Regions from separate parts of the Paenibacillus sp. AN1007 genome, predicted to be linked through region 3. Evidence: riboswitches for the same ligand, from Rfam matches in the RefSeq annotation. Region 3 holds a riboswitch; each other region holds the start of a gene.
What was found. Region 3 has a riboswitch for cyclic di-AMP ahead of ABXS70_RS15870 (C40 family peptidase). Riboswitches for the same ligand answer to the same signal wherever they lie in the genome.
Positions count from the first base shown of each region.

Region 1 (4,481 bases), 2.1 Mb from region 3:
CTGGCCCTGTGTTTGCTTGCCGGAGGGATATGGATCATGCTCGGTTACAATCGTTCCACTTCATCTGAACTGCCCATACTCGCTCCGGAATCGGGCAAGCCCCACCTTAAAGCTCCAACCCCTGCCCCCCCGGAGAGCGTGCAGTCTCCTACAGCCGAGGTGTACAGCAATCGGGTAGTGGAATACCACATGGATGTAAAGCTGACCGAGGGGAACACACTGCAGGGCACACAGGCGATCACCTGGATCCATCCGGGGAAGAAAACAGTGAACGAGCTTTATTTTCATATGTACCCTAATGCATTCTCCTCTGCAGATAGCACATTTATGAAGGAATCCGGCGGTAAGCTTCGGGGCGATGTCATGCCGGTAGATGGCTATGGCTCCATGAAGTTTGTTGATATGCAGACAGAGGACGGGCTTTCTCTGCTGCACCGGATGCAGTATGTACAGCCGGATGACGGGAACATCAAAGATAAAACACTGATTAAAGTGCGGCTGCCGAAACCCGTAAAAGGCGGGGAAAGCATTACAATCCGCACAATGTTCGAAGTGGAGCTGCCGAAAATTTTCGCCCGGATGGGCAAAACCAATGATTTTGTTATGGCAGGTCAGTGGTTCCCTAAACTCAGCGCCTACGAACCTGCAGGAAGAAGAGGCCGTACAGCAGAAGGCTGGAACCTGCATCAGTATCATGGCAATTCCGAGTTCTATTCCGACTTTGGCATCTATAGTGTTCGTATTCGGGTACCCGAAACATACAAAGTAGCCGCAACCGGATTCCCAACCCAACAGGCTGTTCTGAAAAATGGGGAGAAGGTGTACCAGTTCTATGCCGATGATGTACATGATTTCGCTTGGGCAGCCTCACCTGATTTTGTATATGCAGAGGAGCCCTTCTCAGCTCCTAACGTGCCGGGTGTGCGCATCAAGCTTTATCTCGACCCGGCACACCAGGATCTGAAGGAACGTTATCTCTTTGCCGCCAAAGCCGCATTATCCAATTACAGCAAGTGGTTCGGACCTTATCCATATGCCACCTTATCTATTGTAGTCCCGCCTAAAGCGGCAAATGGCGCTGGGGGAATGGAGTATCCAACCTTAATTACGGCCTTCGGAGCCGATGATACAACCCCAGGTTACGATCTGGAGCGAACGGTGGTGCATGAAATCGGGCATCAATACTTCTACGGCATGGTTGCGAGCAATGAATTTGAGGAGGCCTGGCTGGATGAGGGATTCACCTCATACGCAGAAGACAAACTGATGGAACAGGAATACGGGCTAATCCCGAACCTGCCTGTACAATCCGGGCTGATCACATCTCCCGCTCCATTAACACAGCCCTCCTGGAAGTTTGACTCACAGCAGCAGTATGCATCCAACGTATATACCCGGGGGAAGCTCGTACTGCTTGGCATCGAGCAGCAGGTCGGAGCCAAACAAATGGAACGCATCCTTTCAACCTATGTTAAGAAATATCGCTTCAAACATCCGGCAACGGCCGATTTTCAAAAGGTAGTCGAACAAGTTACCCGGGCCTCTTGGGCTGATTACTTTGACCAATACGTTTACAACGACGGCATGGCTGACTTTGCCGTGGAGAGGATCAAGGTTATTCCTGCGGAAAAGGATGGGGAAACCTTGTACGAATCCTCAATTACAGTTGTCAAAAAAGGAAGTGACTTTCCGAAGGTTCCTGTTCGGATCGCTTTTGAGGATGGACATACCGTAACCAAGCAATGGGACGGCAAGGAGGATCGCATTACCTATAAACTCACGTATACCTCTCCCGTCTCCTGGGCGATGACCGATCCCTTATATGACATCGTGCTGGAGAACCGCCATATGAACAATTTCCTGAGAACTAAACTGGACGAGCAAGTCCAGTCCCGCTGGAATATGAGTGCTGCGAAACTAATTGAAGCTGTATTCGGAGGTCTGTCATGGTGAGGTGGAGACGGTGAAAGCAAAAATTCGCGAAGGCTGGTTTCTCGTCCGTCAGCATATGTTCATTGCTGCAATTTTATTTCTCTATCAGCTTGTATGGGGCTATTTTATCTACCGGTTGGTTCAGTCGGCAGTTGTTCCTCTCCTGCTTCGTTATCCGACCGAGGATGCTGGAGAGCTGAGCACGCTTTTGTTCAAAATGGAGAGCCAGCTGCGTCTGTCCGGCCCTGAGGTCCAGCGCTATCTCTGGATTCTGGGAGGGATGCTGCTGCTTCGCCTGCTGGTCAGCCCTCTTATTCAGGCAGGCCTGCTCTATTCCCTGCAGCATTTCAATGCCGCAGAAGAACGTATTCCGTTCATTCGCGGCATCCAGAAATTGTGGAAATCGATGTTGCTGCTGCACCTCATTCGCACAATACTTATGCTGCTTCCCGCTTACTGGCTCATACCTAAACTGTATTCAATCTTCATGGACAGTTTCCATTCTATTCATCTACTGCTGCCCGGCATCCCATATGCTGCAGGATGGATCATCTACGGATGGATTGTGCACCATATGATGCTCTATATGCAGTTCGGTATCTCTGCTCCGGGAGAAGAAGGAAGTCTTCACGGAATGCTCAAAGGGCTCTGGATTGCTTTAACCCGCATCTTCACAGTCATTGGCATCATCCTGATACTCGGAATGGTGCACTTATTCATCTTTGGTGTATTCACATCTGCCTCATGGTTCTTGACCGGACTTACCGGACTGATTCTACAGCAGACATATCCGCTTGCCAGAAGCCTGCTCAGCATGTGGAAAGTATGTGCCCATTTCCGCTTATGGCAGTCCACATCGTCCCCTAATACTGACTAGATCATTTAAAAATTGTTACCATCTCATGTTAAACAATTCATCCATTGTGATGTGTAAATACGCAAACCTCGACCTTCCCCCGTCAAAGGTCGAGGTTTTTTTTGCTAATTTTACTGCTAAACGTTGCCAAAGCACCACTCCTCTGGTACAATAATCGCAGTGAGTTTTTAGTAACAACTTTGTAATCTTTAAATCCTTATTTGTAACAACTTTAAATCTAAACTTTAAAATTAAATTTTCTTTTCGTTTTTTTACAGGTGCACAACTAGCAGAGCCAAATTCCTTGCACCTGGGAAGCGGGGGAACCAGTTATGGGTGAATTGATCTTGATACAGAGGGATCATAGGGGACCTTCAACCGAATCCTTAAGCTAACCTCGCAGGCATTGGAAGGGGTATATCACTTGTTTAAGAAGAAATTGACCGCAGCAGTACTTAGCCTCACATTTGCATTATCACTTGGTGCAGGCAGCGCATTTGCAGATTCTAAGATGGATAAAGTCATCGATTCAGCAATGGGAACTACATACAAAAGCGGAGGCACAACGCTTGACGGTTTTGACTGCTCCGGTTTCACACGGTATGTATTCGACAAACTAGGTATTGATTTGGCTCGCCAATCCAGCTCTCAATATGACATGGGTGATTCCGTATCCCGCATGGAGATGAGACCTGGCGATCTGGTATTCTTCAACACAACAGGTAAGGGCGTATCTCATGTAGGTATTTTCGTAGGAGATGGCAAGTTTGCGCACTCTTCTTCTTCCAAAGGTGTAACCATCAGCTCTCTTAGCGAGAACTACTGGGCTAACCGCTACATTGGCGCTAAACGGATTATGAGCACGGACACTTATGAGTCACTGGCCCTTGAGTAGGGACAAGCTGTAATCAACATGATGTTGGAACCATTAACTATACTGTAACGAAGTAGAAGCATAAACAGAACCGCCCGGTACATTCTCCGCAGGAATGTATCCGGCGGTTTTTTTGTACTTCTATCCCCCTGCAGCTGCTGCTCACATCCATCATTACATGTATGCGAACCATCAGGGTTCATTTTACTTCGTTTGTCCGTGCCCTTATGATGTTTTTACCCATCCCGTTATAATATAAACGGAATGAGCCGGACTTTTGTTTCATTTTTTTTCTGAAAATTGAAAACTTGCCAAATGAACAGCTCTTTTGTAGAGTGAACAAAGAACGGGTAACGGAAGAGAGGAGCACACACTGTTATATGAAGAATGAAGCCCCTTTGACGTTTCGTGTTGTACCGATGCAGGAAGAACACGCAGCACTTATATGCAGCTGGCAGTATGATCCGCCATACAATATTTACAGCTGGCTGCCTTGGGATCAGATGAAAGCACTGGAAGTCGAATTTGGAGATGCACGGCTGCGTCATGAGCAGTATGCGATTATCCTGGATCAACAGGATCAGGTCTATGGGTTTGCTCAATATTTTCCGCTTCAGGGTGTGACACGGATTGGCCTCGGAATGCGTCCGGAGAAGTGCGGTCAAGGACAGGGAAAAGCCTTTGTTACAGCTATCGTTCAAGAAGCCATTCGCCGTAATCCTTCTAACGAGATCGATCTTGAAGTACTTACCTGGAACAATCGCGCCATTCAGGTATATCTGAAATGCGGATTTGTCATCCAGGATACATATGAACGTC
Region 1 is NZ_CP159992.1:5,693,484-5,697,964, forward strand. Features, by position in the region: gene ABXS70_RS25625 (M1 family metallopeptidase) at 1-1,953, shown strand, start outside; gene ABXS70_RS25630 (hypothetical protein) at 1,964-2,809, shown strand; cyclic di-AMP (ydaO/yuaA leader) riboswitch at 3,072-3,209, shown strand; gene ABXS70_RS25635 (C40 family peptidase) at 3,228-3,683, shown strand; gene ABXS70_RS25640 (GNAT family protein) at 4,043-4,481, shown strand, end outside.
Region 1: linked by a shared signal. The riboswitch ahead of ABXS70_RS25635 (C40 family peptidase) and the one ahead of ABXS70_RS15870 (C40 family peptidase) in region 3 are both predicted to bind cyclic di-AMP.

Region 2 (4,481 bases), 2.2 Mb from region 3:
TCCATGTCTTTCATAACCTCACAATCCTTCACGTTCGATTTGCGCTAATGCATCGGAGAACTCTTCTCTTGTAATCTGGAAAACACTCAGCCGTTTGTGAAACTGTTTGCCGTTGCAATACCCGATCCCCAGCAGGTTGCCCATCTCCATGCGTCTTGCTGCAGCTTGCGGGTGTATAATCAGTCCTGCCTCAATGAGGTCTTCCCAATCAATCAGACTTGGTGCACCTTCATAGGATGTGTGTACACGTGCCAGAGCATGACGTATGGCCTCCGGTGAAGCATTCTCAACGCCGATATCCCCTTTACGTGTCGCATCTGCCTCTGGAATGAACGCATGTTTGCAGCCTGGAATCTTATTGGCAATGATTTTACGAATACGCTCACCCGCATGGTCCGGATCTGTCAAGATGATGACACCCCGTCTCTCCTGAGCAAGTGCAATTCGCTTCAGTATACGCTGATTAATAGCAGAACCTCCGGTTTCGATCGTGTCTGCTTCAACGGCCCTTCTAATGGCTACCGTGTCGTCACGGCCCTCCACAACAATTACTTCTTTTATCATGTTCCAATTCTTCCTTTCTAACGCAAAAAGAAGAGGAATATCCTCTTCTCTGCCAAACGGCGGAGGAGACTGAATTCAGACTCCTCCGCCGCATATTCCGCATGAATCTTCATGCAACTATTTTATAGCATTCCCATTTCAAAGTAAAACGATTTTAGTTCGCTTCCGGCTTCACGGGTCCAATCACATATACCGTTTTGCCTTTCTTACGTCCGAAATTCAGGGCATGCTTCACACTGTCATAATAAACATCAATTTTGTTGCCTTTAATCGCACCACCGGTATCTTCCGCACGACGGAAGCCTAGGCCCTCGATGTATACCCACCAGCCAATTGGAATGACTTTCGGATCAACTGCGATAGTGCGGCCTTCCGTTACACGAGTACCGGAAGCTGTCTTCGTACCAATGCCTGGCTCTTCAGCAGAGTAGGCTGTCATGGATACATTTTTCAGAACTTTAGAATATTTAAAAGAATTCCCGGAGACCGTAATCACCTTGCTGCCCGAGGCAGATGTTTTCTTCGAGTTCGATACTGCTGTTTTGCTGCTTTTCGAAGTTTTGGCCGATACCAATTGAACCTCTGGCTTTTTCTCAACCGGCTTCGCTTTTGTACCTACTGCAATAACTTTGTCTACACGATTGGAAGCAATCGTTTTGCCGACCATTTTTTTGGAGACGAGTTCTCCATCTTGAAACACTTTTTCGATATGCTGCACAAGTGTGCCTTCCTGACCTTTCACTACTACACGATTATCCCCTTGGAACAAACTAGGATCTGCTGTTTTGACAACCTTGTAGGCAATCGGATGCTTCACGTCCACTGTACGCTTTGTTACACGCACTACACGAATCTTCATATCCGATTTTACAGTAGTTCCGAGCGCTGGATACACTTTATCATGCTTTGCAACTTCAATACCTGATTGCTGAATTACATCTTGTACCGATGAATCGGTTGTATACAGAGTCTTGGTGTCTCCGTCTGCCGTAATGTTAACTGGGATGGCCCGCTCAATAACGATTCGGTCTCCGTCCGTAATCGCCCCATTCATGGGCATGGATACCTTGTCGTGAGGGCTGACTGTGATTGACTGCTCCTCCAGCATTTCCTGAAGCATTCCTGTACGAGTCTCTACCACTTGAGCTTTGCCGTCAATAACCAGTGAAATCTGCTTCCCGGCCTGACCGTAAACGACTAACAAGATCATGATTGCAAGCGCAATTGAGAATATCGCGATCAGTGCCATTTGACGCAAGTTCTCATGCTTCCACCGCAACGCGAAAGACTTACTGGATGATCGTGACTCATGGGTCTCTTCTGGTTGGAATCTGCCCACTTCTCCGTCCTCCTTCATAGCCTCGCCGTCTAAAGTAATGCATGATGTCTTTGACGCGACTATACCAAATTTTCTACAGAACACAGATCAGAGGTAATGATCGGTCCTGCACCATGAACCCCTCTTCGCAGCATGATGTCATCCTCCTGAATACTTACCGTATGATGACTCTATTTCTTTTATTCAAAACAAAAAAAGCCAAAGAAAGAGTGTAAGAGACTCTTTCGTGGCTTCCGAATGATTTGAATATCGGAAATTCATGCACGAGGTTGCCTCTCTTTTTCCGCTTGCGAGGTTAGCTGTCGGGTTCGGGCGAAAGAGAGCCGCCCTATCTCAGGTCACCCGCTCATGGCGGACGCCCTTGAATTCACCCCGAGACCCAAAGAAGAAATCAAATACGGCTTCGCAGAACATTCCACTGTTTTGGGTCAGCGAACGATGCGCATCGGCTGCATTCACCGATGTTTAAGCCCTATTGGTTCCCCCGCTCTCCATTAACGGAGACTCAGCGAGATTGATTCATGAAAGTAATGTTGTCTTATCGGAAAGTGTCCCTTTGTTCATCCCCCGAACATCTGTCCAATTTTCCGCACAACAATTCACTGAAAAGATGATATCCTGTTTTGATGCATGTTGTAAAGCATGGATCAAGTACGTTTTTCTAAATATTTGGTTAAAATATTGTAATATTCTTCAATAATTCGAATCAAAGAGCAAATTACCTCTCGTTAGCTTCCTTTTTCACCTGATTTACTCCTTTTTTTACCGAATCCCAAATCGTTCCATGGCATTTTTGGTGGTTATTGCAGCAATTTCCTCCACCGAAATGCCTTTAATTTCCGCAGCGGCTTCAGCAACCAGACGTACATGCGCTGTTTCATTTCTCTTTCCACGATAAGGGTGAGGTGTAAGATAAGGGGAGTCTGTTTCTAGAAAAAATCGATCCATCGGAACCTTGGCCAGCACCTCTTTAGGCTGCTTCGCATTCTTGAATGTGATTGGCCCTCCAAAAGAAAGATGGAAGCCCAATTCCAGACACATTTTCGCCGTCTCCCAGCTGCCTGAGAAGGAGTGCATCACACCGCCAACCTCACTCGCTTTCTCTTCACGCAAAATACGTACAATATCCTCATGGGCATCCCGATTATGGATGACAATGGGCATATTTAATTCACGTGCCAATGCAATTTGTTGTCGTAATACGCGGTGCTGTATTTCCTTAGGTGAGGTGTCCCAGTGATAGTCCAGACCGATTTCACCAATGGCTACCACCTTTTCGTGTTTGCACAAAGATGCAATCCATTCTAAATCACCCTCCTGCATCGTGATTGCATCCACCGGGTGCCAGCCTACAGCTGCATAGATGAAGTCATACGTTTCAGCCAGTTTCATCGTCGTTGGAATCGTCTCCCGATTAAAGCCAATGTTGATCATACGAGTAATGCCTGCATCAACAGCCCGCTGGATCATGTCCTCTCGGTCTTCGTCGAATTGTGGTGCATCGAGATGTGTATGTGTGTCGAATAACATAGTGTTTATTTCTCCCTTCATGTCGAAAATCGAATACCGATTATATGCATTAGAATTTTGAATTTATTTTTTTGAAACACAAATTTTGATTGGGACATGCCGCGATTTCTGTATTTTCACTTTTAATACTCAAGCTACTATATATAGAAGGAAAATAAAAAGTCAAATCTACATCTTGCAGCTAAACCGGATTTAAAACTGTATATTTACTCACTTTGATTACAAAATTATGTCGATCTACATATCCTCGCCATTAAAGCAGATTAATGTATCATGTAAAATAGCTCTTTTAGAAAGTCTTTTGATATCAAAATGTTTCACCTGCCGCATCATTCATGATTACAAAAAATAGGGGCGTATATGGGACGGTAATTCATGAAGGATGGCATCAACCTTGTTCTGAGGATAGTACAGATGATGTTTGCCCAGATGAAGTCCACTGATCGAACGTACAATATCAGACACTTCTGACAACTCGTGCAGCTTGTCCTGCCTATCCAGTAAAAGAATCTGCTTATCCGTGGATTGATCTGGACGAAACACGTCGTAAGGATTATCCGTTGGGAAATCAACCTCAAGATCGTATTCCGGATTCAACCCTGCATGAGCAAAAGCTTCCCTAATTTCTTCAACCATGTCCAGATCCGTCTGTTCGAGCTCCACATACTTATACAATCTGCGATCCATAAAGCGTTCGCACAGCTCACTCAGAACAGTATCGTCCTCTTTACGCCACTGCATAAAGGCTGTTTGAATCAATGATTCATCAAGCTGCAGATATTCATCAACGGAAATTTCTCCATAAAACAGTTTGGGCAGTGGTTCTACCATAAAGCGGAACGGAAAGCTCTGCTCCACTAATGCTTTTGCCCGTTTGAAGATTTGCCGTAATATAATTTCCGAGCTTCGCGTTACGGGATGGAAGTAAATCTGCCAGTACATCTGGTACCTTGACATCAGGTAATCTTCTACAGCATGCATGCCGGACTCTTTAACCACGATTCGCCCATGAAATGGACGCAGCATCCGTAGAATACGGTCCAGATCA
Region 2 is NZ_CP159992.1:5,772,037-5,776,517, forward strand. Features, by position in the region: gene rsmA (16S rRNA (adenine(1518)-N(6)/adenine(1519)-N(6))-dimethyltransferase RsmA) at 1-5, opposite strand, end outside; gene rnmV (ribonuclease M5) at 19-564, opposite strand; gene ABXS70_RS26010 (ubiquitin-like domain-containing protein) at 719-1,903, opposite strand; cyclic di-AMP (ydaO/yuaA leader) riboswitch at 2,172-2,424, opposite strand; gene ABXS70_RS26015 (TatD family hydrolase) at 2,666-3,433, opposite strand; gene ABXS70_RS26020 (HD domain-containing protein) at 3,773-4,481, opposite strand, start outside.
Region 2: linked by a shared signal. The riboswitch ahead of ABXS70_RS26010 (ubiquitin-like domain-containing protein) and the one ahead of ABXS70_RS15870 (C40 family peptidase) in region 3 are both predicted to bind cyclic di-AMP.

Region 3 (4,481 bases):
TAACAAAGTCGTGATCGTAGCCATCAACCGCGGTACTTCGTCTGCAAACCAACGATTTGTACTGCAGAATGGTAATGCTTCCACCGTTTCTTCATATGTTACGGACAGCAGCCGTAATCTGGCGAGCCTTGCACCGATTAACGTTTCCAATGGCGCATTCACCGCGCAGCTTCCAGCACGGAGTGTGACTACATTTGTTGCTAACCTCACTGGTGGCGGCGGGAATGTAGGCACAGGTACCACTTATGAGGCTGAAACAGGAACAACGCTTACCGATGCAGTGATTGAGAACCTGTACCCAGGTTTCTCCGGTTCCGGTTACGTGAACTTTAACGCGTATACAGGTTCCGCAATTCAATGGAATGAAATCAACAACACGATTACCGGCACTAAAAATGTCAAGTTCCGTTATGCTCTGGAAAGTGGTACAAGAAACCTAGACATTTATGTTAACGGCACCAAAGTAATCAGCAACCAACCCTTTGAGGCAACAGGGAGCTGGTCAACCTGGGGTGAGAAAACCATTCAAGTGCCTATGAATTCAGGTACAAATACCCTTCGAATCGTAACCACAGGTTCAGAAGGACCCAATATTGATAACATCACGGTTACTGCTGCATTATAATCTTCATCCTAATATTGGTCTGCTTCATGCTCTACATCTTTCTATCATGGCAAAAAGTGGCCAAGCCCCGTTTCTGCAGTAGCTCGGATCGATGTGTGAACGAGCATCGCGCAGCTGCAGGACGGGCTCCCCTCATCGAATGACTGGCTTATGACCAAAAAGATTAAAAAAGCTCCTTCAGGACATGTCCTGAAGGAGCTTTTTTAATCTGATGCGGTCGAGAGGACTCGAACCTCCACGGGGGGTTAGCCCACACGGACCTGAACCGTGCGCGTCTGCCAATTCCGCCACGACCGCATATTCTAGTCTCACCAATTATTATCGGCGACAAGAAATAATATATCATGCGAGATCCATTATGTCAACACTTAAAACATCTAACAGGTTCGAACCAGATCTTAAGATCTGGTTCGAACCTGTTAGACTCTTCTTATACTCTTCCTTCAGAATGTAAATTCAATAAAACAAGCTTAAGAAGATTCCAAAAAACAGGTTACTACAGCTTGGAAGGCCAGCTGCCATACCAAGCATAACCTCCTCTTCTTTCCTTCTCGATCTCACTCAGCTTATATTTCACAATCCCGTCACGACCAACAAAAATAGGTCTGTCCGTACCAAGCTCATAGAAACGAGCCCAGATTGGTGAAGCGCTGGAATCCGCAATAATCCGGCTGTCTCCGTTCCCTCTCTCATATCGGTATCCTGTAATCTTCACTTTGTTAAACCAGGCTTCAGCGCCTTTAATGGATGCCGTTATTCTGGCATTGGGTGGTCTTGTCTTCAGAAACTTGACGATGTTTACACTCTCAGCAGCCGTTAGCGAAGGCACTTCGTAACTTCTTCCGCCTGCTGGTCTCAGCGTACTGGAATCATGCTGCTGACCCCAAACCGTCAATTTCCCGCCGGATGACACCTGCGTGTTCAAAATGGCGTCAACCCCTTTAGATACCGCATTTTTACTGCGATTCGCAAGTGAAGTATCGATAAAAGAAAAGTCCCCTTTCCGGCCTGCAACTTCATCGAGCATGAACATCACATTAATCATCGCGTCATCATTGTAAGTAATATGCTTATGATAGCCGGAGCTTTGATAGATTTGCGGCCAGCCGCCGTTGGAATACTGCATGTTAAGCAAAAAATTTATGCCCTTAATGGCTGCAGCCGAGTAACGCGGATCTTTATTTTTCTTGAATTCCTTCGCAAGTCTTCTAATCTCGGAGTATGTAGCTTTATTATCGATCGTTGATTTGGCCCATTCACCTGATGTCTGACCGTAATCTTTTCTCCAACCTCCGTCCGGGCGCTGATTTTTCAAAATATCAGACAAACTTGCGGTTGTGCCTGATGCATCAGCTGCGGATACGGATGCTGCAGGAAGAACGACCATTCCTGCTGTGGAAAAAACCATGGAACATGCGAGTACAAACGTCATCCACTTTTTGGCTTTCACAAAACATCACACTCCCAATTCATAAATTTTCCGTGCATTCTGGCTTACAACGGAATTATAAATCCCATTGTAAGCAATTTAAATACAAAATTTGTATGTATTTAATAAACTCATCATATGCAGCATCTCTTTCTTTGTCAATGTATGCGGCAGCATACGCTTATTAACTTCATTTCACCGGAACGGAATATTGCTTTTAACTCTTGACAAACTTGTTTATTATCCATTCTTACACCGATGAAACATTAATGACTATTTTGTAATCTTTAGTAGTCTGTTTTAAACATAATTCCGACTAAATTCGATAATTCCGCTAACATTGAGCCGCAAAGAAGACGTTAAAACAGGTTTGACAATTACGCATTTATGCAATATAGTTTCAAATAGTTACAAAAACTTAATTATTCATTTGCCGAGTTTCAGGATTGAAAACGGGGGAACCATTTTGGGTGAATTATTCTTATACATAGGAAATATAGGGAACCTTCTACCGAACCCTTAGCTAACTCCGTAGGCATCGAAGGGAGAACATTGATTTTGAAAAAACTGATTATCTCCATTTTTGGAGCTGCTGTACTATTTACATCTGGGGCAACAACCACTGAGGCAAGCACAATAAATACCGTAGTTAACAATATGACAGGCATCCCGTACAAATGGGGCGGCACAACGATGGCCGGTTTCGATTGTTCCGGGTTTATGAGATATCTTTTTAATAAATACAGCATTGAACTGCCGCGCACGTCACAGCAGCAGGCCAAAGCGGGGACACCCGTTTCCAAAGCAGGAATTCGCACAGGCGATCTGGTATTTTTTAACACAACCGGCAGAGGGATTTCACATACAGGGGTATACATTGGCGGAGGTCAATTCGCACATGCTTCCAGCAGCAAAGGTGTCAGCATCACCAAGCTCTCGAACCCTTATTTCAATGATCGTTATGTGACGGCAAGACGGGTAACAGGTCAGTTTATGTACAACAAAATGATCGGAAAATTATAAGATCACCCTATTCTGCAATACAAAAAAGGAGACACCGGTTCATTCCGGAGTCTCCTTTTCTTTTCCTTGTAAAGGGATCAAACGAACGAACTAATGCAGGGCCTTCTGCACCCGCATTGCTCCTTGTGACAAGGCATGACCGCCCCCTACAGCTCCAGCGACAGCTACAGTCTCCATAATCTCCTGATCCGTCGCTCCCTTGGAACGAGCCTCTTCTACATGATAGAACGTGCACACTTCATTATTGGCAAACAAACCGATGCCCAGTGCAATCAGCTGCTTTGTTTTGGCATCGAGCACACCGGGCTGAAAACACTCCCCCGTAAACTCGTGGTACGATTTCACCACGTCTGGGAGTACATCGCTTAAAGCGCCAATCTGATCCTTATAAGCATGAACTTTATCATTCATTAATGTCATGGCTTGCAGCACATCCTTTCGGCTGTAAATACAGCGAATTTTTCCACTGTACCTATGTTCTCTCGACTATGCCGCAATTATGCCATTCCACGATGGTAAATCCAAACATTTAATCATTCGCTCAGAACACTTTGGCGAGGTTCACTGAACAACTGGTAACGATAACGGCGATCCAGCTTCACCACACGGCGGTTCTGACGACGAATCAGCACCTGCTCATCATCCCAGGCAACGACGATGCCTGTCACATCATTCGACTCCAGTTCATCTCGCACAACTCTTACTTTCTCCCCTGATAAACGCAGGGCATCCAACTCTGTATCACTAATCATGTCCAGAACTCCTATATTCAAATTACCTTACAAAAAGAGACCTAAATGAAAAGTCATTTAGGTCTCACGTGACTGTATTGGACTGTCATGTCATTCGAAGAAAATGTCCCGACTGAGAGTTACCGCTGCGCGTGCTCTTTGCTGTCGTTCTTCTCGAACCAAAAATCTAGCACTTTGGCGGACATCACACGTTCTTCAAGGTACTCCACTTGGTGCGGTGTAAATTGTTCTTTCCAAGAGAAGGACAACTCTTCACACAAGCCTACAATCGTCAGTAATTCTGACCAGGCAACATAGCGTTTGTACCAGAAAAATTGAGGATGTTCAATCATATAGGGATAAAGGTCATCGAATTCCGTATGTTTACAATCCAGGGCACGTTCAAAATGAACTTTCGATTCCGCCAGCTTATCAATAAAAAATTGTTCCGTTGCCGGTTGGTTCCCCATGGTGCTGCCTCCTCTCCCTAACATACCCCCATTATAAAGGAAATCTACGGCCATGCAAAGCCATAGTTCAAAAATTAGGTCCTATTTTCTTCAAAAAGTCACATTTCATTATCGTCGAACTGCACCGTGCCATTGTTCAGCGAACGAATGCGTACAAGTGCTTCCACCGGAATGCCCTGCTCCCGAATCGTACGTGCACCAGC
Region 3 is NZ_CP159992.1:3,594,833-3,599,313, forward strand. Features, by position in the region: gene ABXS70_RS15855 (carbohydrate-binding protein) at 1-625, shown strand, start outside; tRNA gene ABXS70_RS15860 (tRNA-Leu) at 838-922, opposite strand; gene pelA (pectate lyase) at 1,122-2,075, opposite strand; cyclic di-AMP (ydaO/yuaA leader) riboswitch at 2,476-2,607, shown strand; gene ABXS70_RS15870 (C40 family peptidase) at 2,613-3,077, shown strand; gene ABXS70_RS15875 (carboxymuconolactone decarboxylase family protein) at 3,168-3,497, opposite strand; gene ABXS70_RS15880 (hypothetical protein) at 3,611-3,829, opposite strand; gene ABXS70_RS15885 (hypothetical protein) at 3,949-4,278, opposite strand; gene ABXS70_RS15890 (xanthine phosphoribosyltransferase) at 4,377-4,481, opposite strand, start outside.